Regions from separate parts of the Staphylococcus arlettae genome, predicted to be linked through region 2. Evidence: predicted binding sites of a transcription regulator. Region 2 holds the regulator's gene; the other holds the start of a gene.
The links. Region 2 encodes Rex, which represses fermentation and respiration genes when NADH is low (regulators of the CRP and FNR family bind a similar motif). Its sites were predicted from a motif close to TTGTGAAATATTTCACAA; they were not measured.

Region 1 (7,848 bases), 970 kb from region 2:
TAATAAAATAAAGAAACTTGACCAATAAGAACCGATTGTAGGATTAACACCTTCATGTGCATAGTGTGCGAACTCATAAATTTCAAAACCTACGAAGATTGCACCTAGCAATACAGTGATAATCATCCAAATCATCATTAATTTTTGTTTCTCTTTTCTCATATAGTATATGGCGATACCACAAGTATATGAGCTGATTAATAACGCAAAAGTCATTATTAATATTAATGGTAATTCAAACAATTCGGTCGTCATTTTACCACCGTAGTCGCCACCATGTTGCAATGTTAATAACGCTGCAAATAACGTACCAAAAAGTGAAAATTCAGCTGTAAGGAAAATCCAAAAGCCAAGTTTATTTAAATTACCTTCATGCGAACGTGCATCAATTGTATTTACATCATGACTCATGACTTACAGCCTCCCTTTCTTTTTTACGTGCTTCACGTAGTCTAGCTTCTGTTTCTTCTACTTCAGAAACAGGAATGTGATAACCGTGATCAATTTGGAAACTTCTATAAATCATAGTACCGAAGATACCGATTAAACATAAAATTGCCGGTAACATTGTTTCAAAGACTAAGAAGAATCCACCAATTGTAAAGAAGATACCCATCCAGAAACCAACAGGTGTATTGTTTGGCATATGGATTTCTGAGTAATTATGGTTGTCTAAATAATGACGACCATGTTCTTTCATGTTTACAAATGTGTCGTAGTCATTCCAATCTGGAGTGATTGCAAAGTTGTATTTAGGAGGGATAGCAGAAGCTGTAGCCCATTCTAAAGTACGACCTAAACCATTCCAGTTATCGCCAGTTGCTTCTCTTGGAGAAGTGAAGTGACTGTAAACCATACTTAATACTAAGAAAGCGAAACCAATTGCCATAAGTACTGCACCGATAGTTGAGATTAAGTTTAACATCCACCAACCATCTTCTGGCATATAAGTGTATAAACGACGTGGCATACCATCTAGACCAAGTACGAATTGTGGTAAGAAACATACGTTAAAGCCAATCATAAAGAACCAGAAACACCATTTATTTAATGTTTCGTTCAATTTATAACCAACCATCTTAGGATACCAGAATATCAGTGCACCGAGACAAGCAAACACAACACCAGCAACTAACGTATAGTGGAAGTGTGCCACTAAGAAATACGTATTGTGATATTGGTAGTCAGCAGCGGCCATCGCTAGCATGATACCTGTAACTCCTCCTAATAAGAAGTTAGGAATGAACGCTAAGGCGAATAACATAGGTGATTCAAATGTAATTCGACCTTGATACAATGTGAACAACCAGTTAAATAATTTAACGCCGGTTGGTATACCAATCAACATAGTTGTGATTGAGAAGAATGAGTTGATTAAGGCACCATTACCCATTGTAAAGAAATGGTGAACCCAAACTAAGAAACTTAAGAATGCGATACCTGCTGTTGCCCAAACCATACTTTGATGTCCAAATAATCGTTTACGTGCAAAAGTAGGTATAATTTCTGAATAAATACCAAATGCTGGCAAAATAACAATATAAACCTCAGGGTGCCCCCATACCCAGAAGAAGTTTGCCCAGAGCATTGGCATACCACCATCCGCAACTGTAAAGAATGCAGTGTCAAAGATTCTATCAGTTGTGAACAGCGCTAACGCAACTGTTAGTACAGGGAATGCCAAAATAACAATTAAAGCTGTGATAAATGTAGTCACAGTGAACATAGGCATTTCCATAAATTTCATAGTAGGTGTTTTACATCTTAGGATAGTAACAAAGAAGTTAATACCCGTCATTAATGTACCAATACCAGAAATTTGAATTGCAATTAAGTAATAATTGACGCCTGGACCTGGACTAAATTCTCCAGCTAACGGTGCGTAGTTTGTCCAACCTGCTGCAGGTGATCCACCTACGATAAATGAAAGGTTGAATAACAACATACCTGAGAAGAATAGCCAAAAACTTACGTTGTTAAGAATAGGGAATGCAACATCGCGTGCACCGATTTGTAACGGTACAATCACATTCCATAATCCAAAAATGAAAGGCATTGCCATGAAAATAATCATGATTACGCCGTGTGTACTAAAGATTTCGTTATAGTGGTTTGATTCCAAGAATTTGTTATCTGGAATTGCTAATTGAGTACGCATTAATAACGCATCAATACCACCACGAATAAACATTAATACGGCACAGATTAAGTACATCGCACCAATCTTTTTATGGTCGATAGATGTGAACCATTCTCTATATAGATATTTCCACAATTTAAAATATGTGATTACTGCAATTAAACCGATAACCATGAATGGGGCACCGATTTGTGCCATTGTTATCATGAAGTTACCTTGTACCAGTAATTGATCCCATGGAAAATTCATTAATGTCCACCTCCATGTTCCTGATCATTTTTCTCTAGCTCAGAAGCTTTATTATCTTTACTTCCTTCGCTGAGTTTTTCCATTTCATCCATATTATGAGATTCTTCTTCCTTGAACTCATTATTATATGGTTCGTCGTTGCCTAAGATCATGGCTTTCATTCCATGACGCTCATAGTTTGCATTTGAGATTTGTGGTTTACGTTTTGGTTGATCCGGTTCATCTAAAATATCTTTCTTACGTTCTTCTTCAGTATTGAAGTTTGGATCTTTTTGAACGTAATTATAGCGATCGTAAGCATAGAAGATATACTCAGGATCAGCTGCTGGATCGACAAATGCCATATGAGTACCACTGAAAGTAAGTTCTTTGTTTTCAGTAGTAGGTAAAAGTTGCTTATCAAAAGTATCTTGATCTAATACTTTTTTACTTTGAGCATCTTTAACCCAATCCTTGAAGTCTGATTGGCTTACAGAATGAACATCAAATACTTGACGTGCGAAACCTTCACCATTGAAGTTTGAGTTACGTCCACGGAACGTACCTGTTTCACTTGCAGTCATTGTCCAATCCATTGTCATGCCAGTCATTGCATATTTCTGACCACCAAGTTGTGGAATCCAGAAACTTGTCATCATATCCATTGATTGAAGTTTGAAGACAACAGGACGATCTTTCGGAATAGTTAAATGATTAACTGTTTCGATTTTTTCTTCAGGATAACTGAAGAACCATTTGTAACCGGCACTAGTTGCATAAATAACTATTGGGTCATCCTTTTTCTCTGGTTTCGCTTCATATTGATAAAGCGATTTGACCGTTGGAATTGCTAATGCAATAACAATGATGACTGGAATAACGAACCAAATAAACTCTATTAATGAATTGTGATGCATTTTACCTGACTCATCATTATTTCTTAAGCGGTATTTAAATAAGAAATAAGCGAACATGATGAGTACTACCGCCATAATAACAAGCATGAAGATGATTGAATAGATAATCAAGAACTTCGAATCACTTGCCATTGGCCCTTTTGGGTTTAAAACTTCTACGTTTGAACAACCACTAAGTAAAATTAGTGAGCCAAAGAGTAGAAGCAAAGACTTAAATTTTGACACTTTTTTGACCTCCTAATACTACAATTGTAGGGCTTAACATCAATTTTAAGATATTACGCGATATTTACAAGTGTTTGTAGCAAAAAAAAAATTGTAAAATTAAAACAACCCCAACAGAAACAACGTCTGGTGGGGGTTGGAAGATTTGTTAAAATTATGTGTACATTTTGTGAAAAGTGTCATAATTAGACATATTTAAAAAATATAGTGATCAACAGTGATAACTGTTATCAATTAGGGTTGGTTAAACATAGTTATGTATATTATTTTACTTCAATGTAACGTGTTGATTTATCTACTGCTCCATTAGAATCTTCTACTTGATATTCAATTTTGTACTTTCCTGATTTATTTGTATCTACATGTCCGTTTACAGTAATTTTGTCTGTAAGATCACCATCTTCTTTATCATAAGCACGAATACCGTTTAACACATTGTAGTCGTTACCTTTTTCGACAATTGTGTCCGTTGCACCTTTGATTTCAGGAATAGTATTTTCAGTTGCTTCTGCACTTAAATTAGGTGTCACTAGTGTGGCTGACACACCTATAGCTGATAAAGATTGTAATAATTTATTCATAACGCTACCTCCGTATGAAAATAAGTTGTTGCAAGTTAAACATAATATAACGCAGTTAATCGTTTTGAACATCGTACTATAGTCCTAATATAGTGAAAAATTTTAAATTTAACTGTAAGTTAACGTTAAAATTTAGTAAATATGAAAACATAACAATGGTATTTTATTAGCTGTGACATGTGCAATTAAGTGATTTTTAAAGTTAATATATATATCAATAGTAAAAATAATTAAAATGTGAAAGGCGGGGGTTATTTTAAATATCATTTGTGTAATATAATAGTAAAAAGCAGAATTTAAGTAGTTGTTTCTGTTAAACGTATTGAAAAAACTAAGAGGACATTAATTTTGTTTCAGAGTGTCAACAAACTATCGACTTTGTTGGCAGTTTTTTGTGCACGCTTTCCGCGGGCACTACCTCAGCCTGTAGTCTTCGGCGAGTGCAATTCCCACAGGAGTCGGCACAATTTCCAGCCAATATTATAGAAAAGTCTTTAGTAGAACTAATACTTATAGTCTATTTACTGACAATATGACAAGAGGATCTCGACAAAGTTTCCGACTTTGTTGGCAGTTATTTTTTGTGCACGTTTTCCGCGGGCACTGCCTCAGCTTGTAGTCTTCGGCGAGTGCAATTCCCACAGGAGTCGGCACTATTCACTGCCAATAATATAATGTGAAAAATACCCCATAGATAAAAATAAACAAGCCTTAGGAGAACTATGGACTGACCCCAATTAGTGGGAATAAAATAAAAACACTTTCGTTGAATTCATTTAAAATGAATCATACGGAGGTGTTTTTTCTATGAAAATAATGTCTTATTCAATAGAAACAAAATATAAAACGATTGAAATGAAAGAAGCTGGATATACTGTAAAAGAAATTATGGAAGCATTAAATATCAAAAATAGCACACAGGTAAAAACTTGGTGGCGATGGTATCGAAATGGTGAAACTTATAGATTTTATCAACAAAGAGGCAAGCAATATACTTACGGCAAAGGCGTGAAAGAATTATCAGAAGTAGAACAATTAAAGTTAGATAATAAGAAAAAAGATATTGAAATAGATATTTTAAAAAAGTACAAGGAGTTAGAAAGGAAGTGGTATCCAAAGTAATTGTAGAATTAGTTGATCAATTCAAGCATAAGTATTCAATCAAAATGATACTCGATGTTTTAGAAATACCTCAATCGACATACTATAGATGGAAACATAAGGACAAGGAAAAAGATAAAGTGACTCAAAAGGTTATTGAATTATGTGAAGAAAATAAATTCACCTACGGTTATCGCAAAATTACAGCATTGATTAATCAATTGTATTCAGCGTCAATTAATCATAAAAGAGTTCAGAGAATCATGCGAGAGTATAATCTGAACTGCCGAGTTAGACCTAAAAAATCTAAAAAAATTGGTGAACCTTATTATAAAACAGATAATTTATTACAAAGACAGTTTAAAGCTAACCAACCAATGGAAGTATTAACAACTGATATTACTTATTTACCTTTCGGTAACTCTATGTTGTATTTATCTTCAATTATGGATGTTTATAAAGGAGAAATTGTGGCGTATAAAATAGATAACAAACAGGGTCAAAGCTTAGTAAATGATACATTGAATCAAATAGATATACCTGAGAATTGCATACTACATAGTGACCAAGGCAGTGTTTATACATCCTATGCTTACTATCAATTATGCGAAGAAAAAGGCATTATCAGAAGTATGTCCCGAAAAGGAACACCAGCTGATAACGCCCCGATAGAAAGTTTCCATTCCTCGCTAAAGTGTGAAACTTTCTACATAAACAATGAGCTCAATAGCTCTAACCAAATTGTAATAGATATTGTCGAAAATTACATTAAAAACTATAATAATAATCGAATTCAACAAAAACTAGGCTACTTATCCCCTAGAAAATATAGGGAATTAGCAGCCTAGAACATAGTGTTTTTATTAAGTTCTCATTCTAAGGGTTCAGCGCCACTATAACCTAAGGCTTGTTTACGTACATACGAGTACATTGTGCTCGTACATTTTTATATTGTTCGTATATTTAATAACTTAAATATTAATAATTATTCGATGCCTCTACGCATTTTTTCTGCTAATAACGTATTATTTAACACCATAGTAATTGTCATTGGGCCTACACCACCAGGTACAGGCGTAATAGCACCAGCGATTTGTTTTACTTCTTCATAATCTACATCGCCTTTAAGCTTACCATTTTCATCTGGTGTATTACCTACATCAATAACTACAGCACCTGGCTTAACATCATCTTTAGATACGATGCCAGGACGACCAACTGCACTTACGATGATATCAGCATTTTTTAAATGTTGCTGCATATCTTTTGTTCTTGAATGCAAAATTGTCACTGATGCATTTTTTTGTAATAGTAATTTAGATACAGGTTGACCAACGATATGACTACGGCCAATGACTACTGCATCTTTACCTTCTATATCAATATCAGCGTGATTTAATAATTCCATTATACCTAATGGCGTACATGGCACGAATGTTTGTTCATCTATATAAAGTTTACCGATATTTTCTGGGTGAAAACCGTCCACATCTTTAGCTGGATTAATGGCTTCTAAAATCTTTTGTTCACTTACTTGAGCTGGTAAAGGTACTTGTACAAGAATACCACTGACACTGTCATCTTCATTTAAACGTGTTAACTCTTTTAACACATCTTCTTCAGATGTAGACTCGTCTAAATGTACAATTTCAGAAATCATACCAATTTTTTCAGCAGCTTTCTTTTTAGAGTTAACGTAACTTTGACTTGCACCATCGTTACCTACAAGTATAACTGACAGTTTTGGTGTATAACCTTTAGTTTGTAACGCTTCGACTTGATCTTTTAGACCTTGTCTATAATCTTTAGCAATTTGTTTTCCATCTAAAATTTTTGCGACCATGAAAATTTCCTCCTCTAAATTCTGAACCTCACCTTAACATTAAAACATATTAACGCTATAAAATTAAGTAAAATACGTAAATTAAATGATTTTTTGAAGTTAAAGTTCGATTTTTGATTGAAAAAGCATGATTTTGTTGTTATGCTATATCTGTAATATACATCTTAAAGTAGTAACATTTCAAATTATTGAAAGGGTGTTCAATTTGAAAGTGGCAGTAATTATGGGAAGTTCATCTGATTGGAATATCATGCAAGAAAGCTGTGCTATGTTAGAACAATTTGAAATACCATATGATAAGAAAGTAGTTTCCGCACATCGTACGCCTAAATTGATGTATGATTTTGCAACTGAAGCACGTACGAATGAGTATGATGTAATTATTGCTGGTGCAGGTGGCGCTGCACATTTACCTGGTATGGTAGCTTCTATGACGACATTACCAGTAATAGGTGTCCCAATCGAATCTAAAAGTTTAAAAGGACTAGATTCATTATTATCTATTGTGCAAATGCCAGGAGGTATTCCTGTAGCAACGACTGCAATAGGTAAAGCTGGAGCTAAAAATGCAGGTATTTTAACAGCACGTATTTTAAGTATAAACAATAAAACAGTCCAAAAAAATTTGGAAAATTATGAAAAATCTCTTGTTGAGAAAGTGAGTGAAATGCAACGTGAACTTCAGTAACTTAAGTTTTGGTGCAACGATAGGCATCATTGGTGGCGGTCAATTAGGCAAAATGATGGCACAATCTGCTCAACAAATGGGTTATAAAGTTATAGTGTTAGACCCTGATACAGAGTGCCCATGTC
Region 2 (7,848 bases):
TGAAAAAAATGATTTCGTCATCCCACCCTGGCAAGGATGACTAGCATTGAAACAAGCTTGGTTTGAAGCGCATTTTCAATGCAGTCAGCTACTGCCAATATGAAAAGAGACTAGGACGAATCAATTTTGTCCTAGTCTCTTATATTATTATGCTTTTTGAACTGTAATTGTCCAAGAAGCATCATCTAATTGTTCATAGTTTGTTACTGGATAACCTTGTTCAGCAGCCCAGTTTGGCAATGCTTCTGTTGCTTGTGTACAATCAAAATCAATTTTCAATTCATCACCAGTTGTTAATGTTTCCATTTTCTTTTGAGCTTCAATTAATGGAAATGGACAAACCATTCCTACTGTTCCAAGTTCATGTACCATAAAACAATCCTCCTTAATAATTATGTTGTTTGAGTTTGAGTCGTTACTTGAGCATTACTTTGTGTTGTTGCTCGCTGTGCTTTTTTCATTGGTCTGATAAAGATGAAATAACTCATAAACCATGCACCTAAAATCATAGAAGCTAGTGCTATCCAGCCCTTCCATGACATAGTCGCAGTTTCTACTAAGCCATTCCCTATTGAACAGCCACCGGCTACTGACGCACCAAATCCCATACAAGCGCCCCCAATGACACTATTTCTAATGGTTTTTTTATCTGGTAGTCTCCATTTAAACTCTCTTGAACCTTTAGCTGCGATATACGAACCAAAGAAAATACCTAATACTAGGAACACTCCCCAGTCTAACAGGTTTACATCACCAGTCATAAAAAATTGCACAATGTTAGCTGATGGTGTTGTTATACCTAAACCATACATACGTCCTGTAGATTCACTGACAGGCCATGCTAGCAATGCAATCAATCCGACAACAATTGCTGCAATAAATGGATGGTATTTCTTTTCAAATAGATAGTAACGTACACCTGTAAATTTTTGTTTTAATTTTGGTACTGCTACTTTTGATTTAGGTTTACGCAATGTTTTCACTACAAAAAAGATAGTAATTGCAACTAATAAAACTACCCAAACCCAAGTTGGAATACCTGTTGTTTGAGACATACTTGTACTAACCGTAGTTGGTTTGTTAATGCCATTCATTACAGGTAATAACAAACCAAATTTAGTTACTGCTGCCGTTACAGCGTATAATGCTAAGGCAATCCAACTGCCTATCAATCCTTCACCTGCACGATACCAAGTACCTGTAGCACAGCCACCTGACAATACCATGCCAATTCCAAATATAAATGAACCAATAATTGTTCCTATAATTGGATAACTTGATTCAGGTATTTGGACTACTCCTGTAGATGTCAAAATAAGTAGCCCAATACTTTGTATTGAAATAGCAATTAGTAATGCATAAAACATCTTATTACTTTTTTGTATATACATATCTCTAAAGCCACCGGCTAGACAAAAGCGTGTTCTTTGCATTACAAATCCTAATAATGCTCCTACTATTAGTCCACTAACAATTAACCAAATCACTTTATCTCCTCTTTTCCGATTAAGTCAATAAGATTAATAATATAAAATTTCACTATAAATTTCAATAGTTTGCGCAAATTGTAATAATTTTGTAACTCTAAAATATAAAGGGAGTGGGACAGAAATCTGATTTTGAAAAAAATGATTTCGTCGTCCCACCCCGGCAAGGATGACTAGCGTTGAAAAAAGCTCGGTTTGAAGCGCATTTTCAATGCAGTCAGCTACTGCCCATATGAAAAAGGTTTCGACTAAAACATGGAGTGGGACAGAAATCCGATTTTGAAAAAATGATTTCGTCGTCCCACCCTGGCAAGGATGACTAGCGTTGAAAAAAGCTTGATTTAAAGCGCATTTTCAATGCAGTCAGCTACTACCAAAATGAAAAGAGACTAGGACAATCAATATTGTCCCAGTCTCTTAAAACAGTTATTTATTACCATAATTTTTCATAAAGAATAGTAATGATTGTAGTTCAATACCTAAATCAATATGATGAACTTGCACATCATTCGGAGTGCTAACGCGATTTGGCGTGAAGTTTAAAATACCTTTAACACCTGCTTCTACAAGTTGATCAGCGACTCGTTGGGCTACTGTTTCAGGTGTCGTTAAAATCACTACATCGATAGCTTCATTTTGTAATGTCTCTTGCATCTCATCAAAATGTTTAACAACAATATTACCTACTTGTTGACCCACTATTTCATCACGAATATCAAAAGCTTCTGTAATGGTCATTTCATCATGTATAGAAAAATTATACGTCAATAACGCTTTACCTAAATTACCTACACCTACAATGGCAATTTTAATTTCATTATTTTTACTTATCTCATTTTTAAAGAAATGCAACAGGCTGTCTATATTATAACCATATCCTTTTTTACCCAATTCTCCAAAATACGAAAAGTCTCTACGAATCGTCGCTGAATCGATATTTAATCCTTCGCTAATTGTTTTAGAGTTCACCCTGTCTATACCTTTTGACTTTAATGTATTAACAAATCTATAGTATAACGGTAAACGTTTTAACGTCGCTCGAGGAATTCTATCGCTATGATTAGCCAAAACCTTGTCCCCCTAATAATACTTGGATTATATCCTTAATTTTGTATGTACAATTACTACAATATTATACATGATAAATATTTAAAAATAAACAATCCTTGTTTTCTCAATAGCCGTTATACGGTAGAATATAAAGTATTAGAGAGGTGCGAATCAAATGATATTATTACAATTAAACAATGTGTCAAAATCATTCGATGGAAAAGATATTTTCAATGATGTAAATTTCGCAGTAAAAACAGGTGAACGTATTGGTATTGTTGGACGAAATGGTGCGGGAAAATCTACATTAATGAAAATAATTGCTGGTGTTGATGGTTATGATTCTGGACATATTTCCAAAATCAAAAATTTAAAACTAGGCTATTTGACACAACAAATGACACTAGACACAAATGAGACAGTTTTTGAGGAAATGTCAAAACCATTTAAACAGGTAATGGAAATTGAACAACAAATGCAACAAGAAACGCATTGGTTGGCACAACATGCAACTGAATATGAGAGTGATGACTATAAAGCACATATTGAAAAATATGAAAATTTATCAAATAGATTTGAACAATTAGAAGGTTATCAATATGAAAGTAAAATCAAAACAGTGCTACATGGTTTACATTTTACTGATGAGGATTTTAATCGTCCTATCAATGATTTTAGTGGTGGTCAAAAAACACGTCTTTCTTTAGCTCAAATGCTTCTTGAAGATCCTGATTTATTATTACTTGATGAGCCTACTAACCATCTAGATATGGAAACAACACAATGGCTAGAAAGTTATTTGAATTATTTTAAAGGCGCCATCATTATAATTAGTCATGATCGTTACTTTTTAGATAAAATCGTAACACAAATATACGATGTAGCGTTAGGCGACGTGCAACATTACGTCGGAAATTATGGTCAATTTATCACTCAACGTGATAAATATTATGAAAAACGCATGCAAGAGTATGAAAATCAACAAGCTGAAATTAAAAAGCTCGAAACTTTTGTAGATAAAAATATTGCTCGTGCCTCTACTTCAGGAATGGCCAAAAGTCGTCGTAAAATGTTAGAAAAAATCGAACGTATTGATAAACCCTTACTTGATGCACGTAGTGCTAACATTCAATTTGATTTTGACCGTAATACAGGCAATGATGTTTTCCATATTAAGCATTTAACCATTGGCTATGAACAACCCATTACGCAACCTATTGATTTGGAAGTAACTAAAGGAGACCATGTAGCAATTATTGGTCCTAATGGTATCGGTAAATCAACATTAATTAAAACGATTGCCGAACGACAACCTGCATTAGGAGGAAAGATAACAACTGGTGCAAACCTTAAAATAGGTTACTATGATCAAAAGCAAGCTGAATTCAAATCAACTGCTACTATTCTCGACTACGTGTGGGATCAATATCCTTCTATGAATGAAAAAGATATACGAGCAGTGCTTGGGCGATTTTTATTCGTACAAGAAGATGTCAAAAAAATCATTAATGATTTATCTGGTGGAGAAAAAGCGCGTCTTCAACTTGCTCTTCTAATGTTAGAAAGAAACAATGTTTTAATACTCGACGAACCTACTAACCACTTAGATATAGATTCAAAAGAAATGTTAGAACAAGCCTTAAGTCAATTCCAAGGCACTATACTCTTTGTTTCACATGACCGTTATTTCATCAATCAACTTGCCAATAAAGTTTTGAATATTGATGAATCAGGTGGGCAATTGTATTTAGGTGACTATCAATACTTTTTAGATAAAGTTGAAGAACAACAAGCTTTAGCACAACATCAAGCAACCAATGACAGTGCTACTGAACAACACGATACTACAACAAATAACTATACGTCACAAAAAGAACAAAAAAAGTTACAACGTCAAATCACACGTCAAATTGAACAATGCGAACAAGATATTGAAACCTATGAGGCGCAAATTGACGACATTGATGTACAGTTAACACAACCAGAAGTATATAGCGATCCTGAAAAAGCAAATGCTCTTGCAATTGAAAAACAACAAACCGAACAGCAATTAGAACAGGCTTTAGAGTTATGGGAAGAATTACAAGAAAAGTGATTTGTTTCTATATCGTTTTATTTTCTGAGGAAGTAATCCACATTACTTCCTCTATTTTTTTATTCACATTTAAAACCTTATAACAAAAGCTATCCACAGAGTTATCCTAGTTATCCACAAGTAAAATGTAAATTCTACTTAGGATTATCCCATACATTTTTTAACAATGCACAGCTTTAACCACTAGTTATACACAACTTATACACTGATTGTTGATAAGTACGCACGTTCTCTATTGACAAAAACGGTCAATGCATACCTAAATTCACTATGATAAACTTCAATTAATGCATTATCATAACGCTGGAGGAGTTTCTTTATGCCATCATTTTTATGGGCCGCTTTAGCGGTTGTTTGTTTTAGTATTATCGTTATTATTATGAGTGATATCATTTACAGATATAAGCTGAAACAACAAATCTCACTATTATGGAAATTACAAAAATCTTTAGAAACATTTATTCGTCCATATCATCGATATGCATATTACTTTGAAACGTACCAAACATCACAGCTTCAAGATAGGATTATCGATGATAAAACATGGTTCGATTTAGATCTACCTAAATTATTTAAACGTATGAATTTTAATTTTACTGCTATTGGCGAAATGCGGTTGTATAGTACATTAAGAAATATGACAACTGTTGATAATGAGTCATTAATCCAATTGTTTAAGTCCAATTCATATATTAGAGAAACTGTAAGTTACCATCTTGCTTTAATTGGAAAGTCAATCTATCCTATTTACCCAGACCAATTAGCGCCGGTTAAACGTCAAACTGTCTTTATGTATTGTACTTATCTACCCTTTGTTGGTTTGTTATTACTCTTTATTGATTTTAAAATTGGCACGATTGTTACATTGATGTTTATTGTACTCAATTTTGTATTAAGTGGTTCATTACGCAAAACATTCGAACAAAATTTAAATTCTATGTATTATACAGCATCGGTAATTCAAAAAGCCTATAAACTACATAAATTAGAAGGCTTGCCACCTCTCGATGTTAACTTCAAACATTTTACAGCATCACGTAAGCTTAGTTGGTTGTTAGGCCGTGCAAATTCTAATAATGACGCATTTTCTATTATGTTATTATTTAAACTCGCCTTTATGGTGGATTATCATATTTTCCACTTAATTCAACATAGTTATAAACGATATGAAGCTGAAGTTTTAGCTTGCTATGACTATATTGCAACTTTAGATAATCATTATTCAGTCGCATTGTGGCGTGAGACATTAGATTATTATGCAACACCTGAAATTACTGATAACTTTATGATCGAGTCTAAAGATGTAACCCATCCATTACTGACCAATGCCGTACCTAATACGTTAACGATTGATTTTCAAATGCTATTAACAGGTTCCAATGCTTCTGGCAAATCAACCTATATGAAGGCAATTGCATTAAATTTAATACTTGCTCAAACAGTGCAAACCGTTACAGCTAATAAATTTAAGTACAAACCTGGTTCGGTATTTACTTCAATGGCTAACCAAGATGACGTTATTTCTGGAGAAAGTTATTTTATGACTGAATTAAAAGCAATTCGTCGTCTTTTTAATGGTCAAAATAACAATTATCGATATTATTTTATTGATGAAATTTTCAAAGGTACAAATACTTCTGAACGTATTGCCGCTTCAGAATCAGTATTACGTTATTTAAATCAACAACCTAATACTCGGATAATGGCAGCAACACATGATATTGAATTAGCGTCATTATTACAACCCGATTATAAAAATTATCATTTTAACGAAACTATTAGTGATAATGAAATACACTTTGATTTTATTATTAAGTCAGGTAAAGCTAATACTCGTAACGCGATAGAACTTTTACGTATCACCGACTTCCCTACTCCAATTTATGAACGCGCTAAAAACAACGTTGAGCATCGCTAACAACCCCAAATTAAAAGAACCGTTTCTGATAAAATAAAGATCAGAAGCGGTTCTTTTAATTTATTATTCTTCTGCACTAATCATCCAAGTGACACCAAATGGATCATTAAACATCCCATATAGTGGTGACCACTCTGTTTGTCCCAATTCCATTGTAGCCACGCAACCACCGTTAATTGCATTTTCGAAAAATGTTACTGCTTGTTGACGTTCATCTTCATTATTATAGTCAAAGGTAAATGTTACTATCGCACCACTGTTATCAATTTTTTTATTCTTCCAAGTATCACTGCAATAAAATGTTTGTCCTAAGATTTCAAAAGTTGCATGCATAGTAAAATCTCCATCAACTTGATATTCTTCTGGCATATCTTTAAACATTTCATCATCGCCACCTACACGATGAATATTAGCCGCGCCTAAATGTTGCTCATAAAAGTTCAATGCTGCTAAACTATTTTTAAAATTAAAATATTGTATTGTTTTCATTTTACATTTCCCCTTATATTATTAGTAGTATATCTAGTACTATAAATACCCAAATTTTATCTATTCATTTATAAAAAACCTTGTAAGTCATATATCAATGACATTACAAGGTTTGTTGACGCTATTCTATTGAAAACATTTCGATATCTAAACTACTATTACCATTAAGTGTCATATCAGCATATTTATTTTCAAGATATAAATAATGGCCAGCCGCACCTATCATTGCGGCATTATCTGTACATAGCTTAGCGCTTGGAATAGATAATTTAATGTCTTGTTGTTCACATTGCTCAGTCAACGCAGTTCTGAGACCTTTATTACTGGCAACGCCTCCTGCAACAATTAAATCCGAGACATTATAATCTACACATGCTTGAAGTGCTTTACCTACTAATACTTCTACAACACTATTTTGAAAACTTGTAGCAACATCGGCAATATTAATTTCTTGTTGTTTTTGACGTTGATTATGCAATTTATTAATCACTGCACTCTTCAAGCCACTAAAGCTAAAATCATAACTTTCTTTATCTAACCATACGCGTGGAAAATCATACGTATCGTTACCTGTTGCAGCCAATTTATCAACTTGCGGGCCGCCTGGATAACTTAAACCTATCGTTCGTGCTACTTTATCATAGGCTTCACCTACTGCATCATCACGTGTTTCTCCAATAATTTCAAAATTCAAATGGTCTTTCATATATATTAATTCTGTGTGGCCACCTGATACAATAAGTGCTATTAAAGGAAATTGTAATGGTTCTTCAAGATGATTGGCATAAATATGTCCTGCAATATGATGC

Region 1: the regulator Rex is predicted to act here: its motif matches at 3,678-3,695, upstream of qoxA (cytochrome aa3 quinol oxidase subunit II).

Annotation. Positions count from the first base shown of each region.
Region 1 covers NZ_CP094803.1:1,872,696-1,880,543, reverse strand. Annotated here, with positions in the region: gene qoxC (cytochrome aa3 quinol oxidase subunit III) at 1-411, opposite strand, end outside; gene qoxB (cytochrome aa3 quinol oxidase subunit I) at 401-2,389, opposite strand; gene qoxA (cytochrome aa3 quinol oxidase subunit II) at 2,389-3,510, opposite strand; gene MUA37_RS09190 (DUF5011 domain-containing protein) at 3,774-4,091, opposite strand; one part of gene MUA37_RS09185 (IS3 family transposase) at 4,899-5,169, shown strand; one part of gene MUA37_RS09185 (IS3 family transposase) at 5,169-6,040, shown strand; gene folD (bifunctional methylenetetrahydrofolate dehydrogenase/methenyltetrahydrofolate cyclohydrolase FolD) at 6,178-7,035, opposite strand; gene purE (5-(carboxyamino)imidazole ribonucleotide mutase) at 7,241-7,723, shown strand; gene purK (5-(carboxyamino)imidazole ribonucleotide synthase) at 7,710-7,848, shown strand, end outside.
Region 2 covers NZ_CP094803.1:901,500-909,347, reverse strand. Annotated here, with positions in the region: gene MUA37_RS04315 (sulfurtransferase TusA family protein) at 148-372, opposite strand; gene MUA37_RS04310 (YeeE/YedE family protein) at 393-1,487, opposite strand; gene MUA37_RS04305 (redox-sensing transcriptional repressor Rex) at 1,914-2,555, opposite strand; gene MUA37_RS04300 (ABC-F family ATP-binding cassette domain-containing protein) at 2,713-4,632, shown strand; gene MUA37_RS04295 (MutS-related protein) at 4,952-6,550, shown strand; gene MUA37_RS04290 (VOC family protein) at 6,614-7,039, opposite strand; gene tsaD (tRNA (adenosine(37)-N6)-threonylcarbamoyltransferase complex transferase subunit TsaD) at 7,161-7,848, opposite strand, start outside.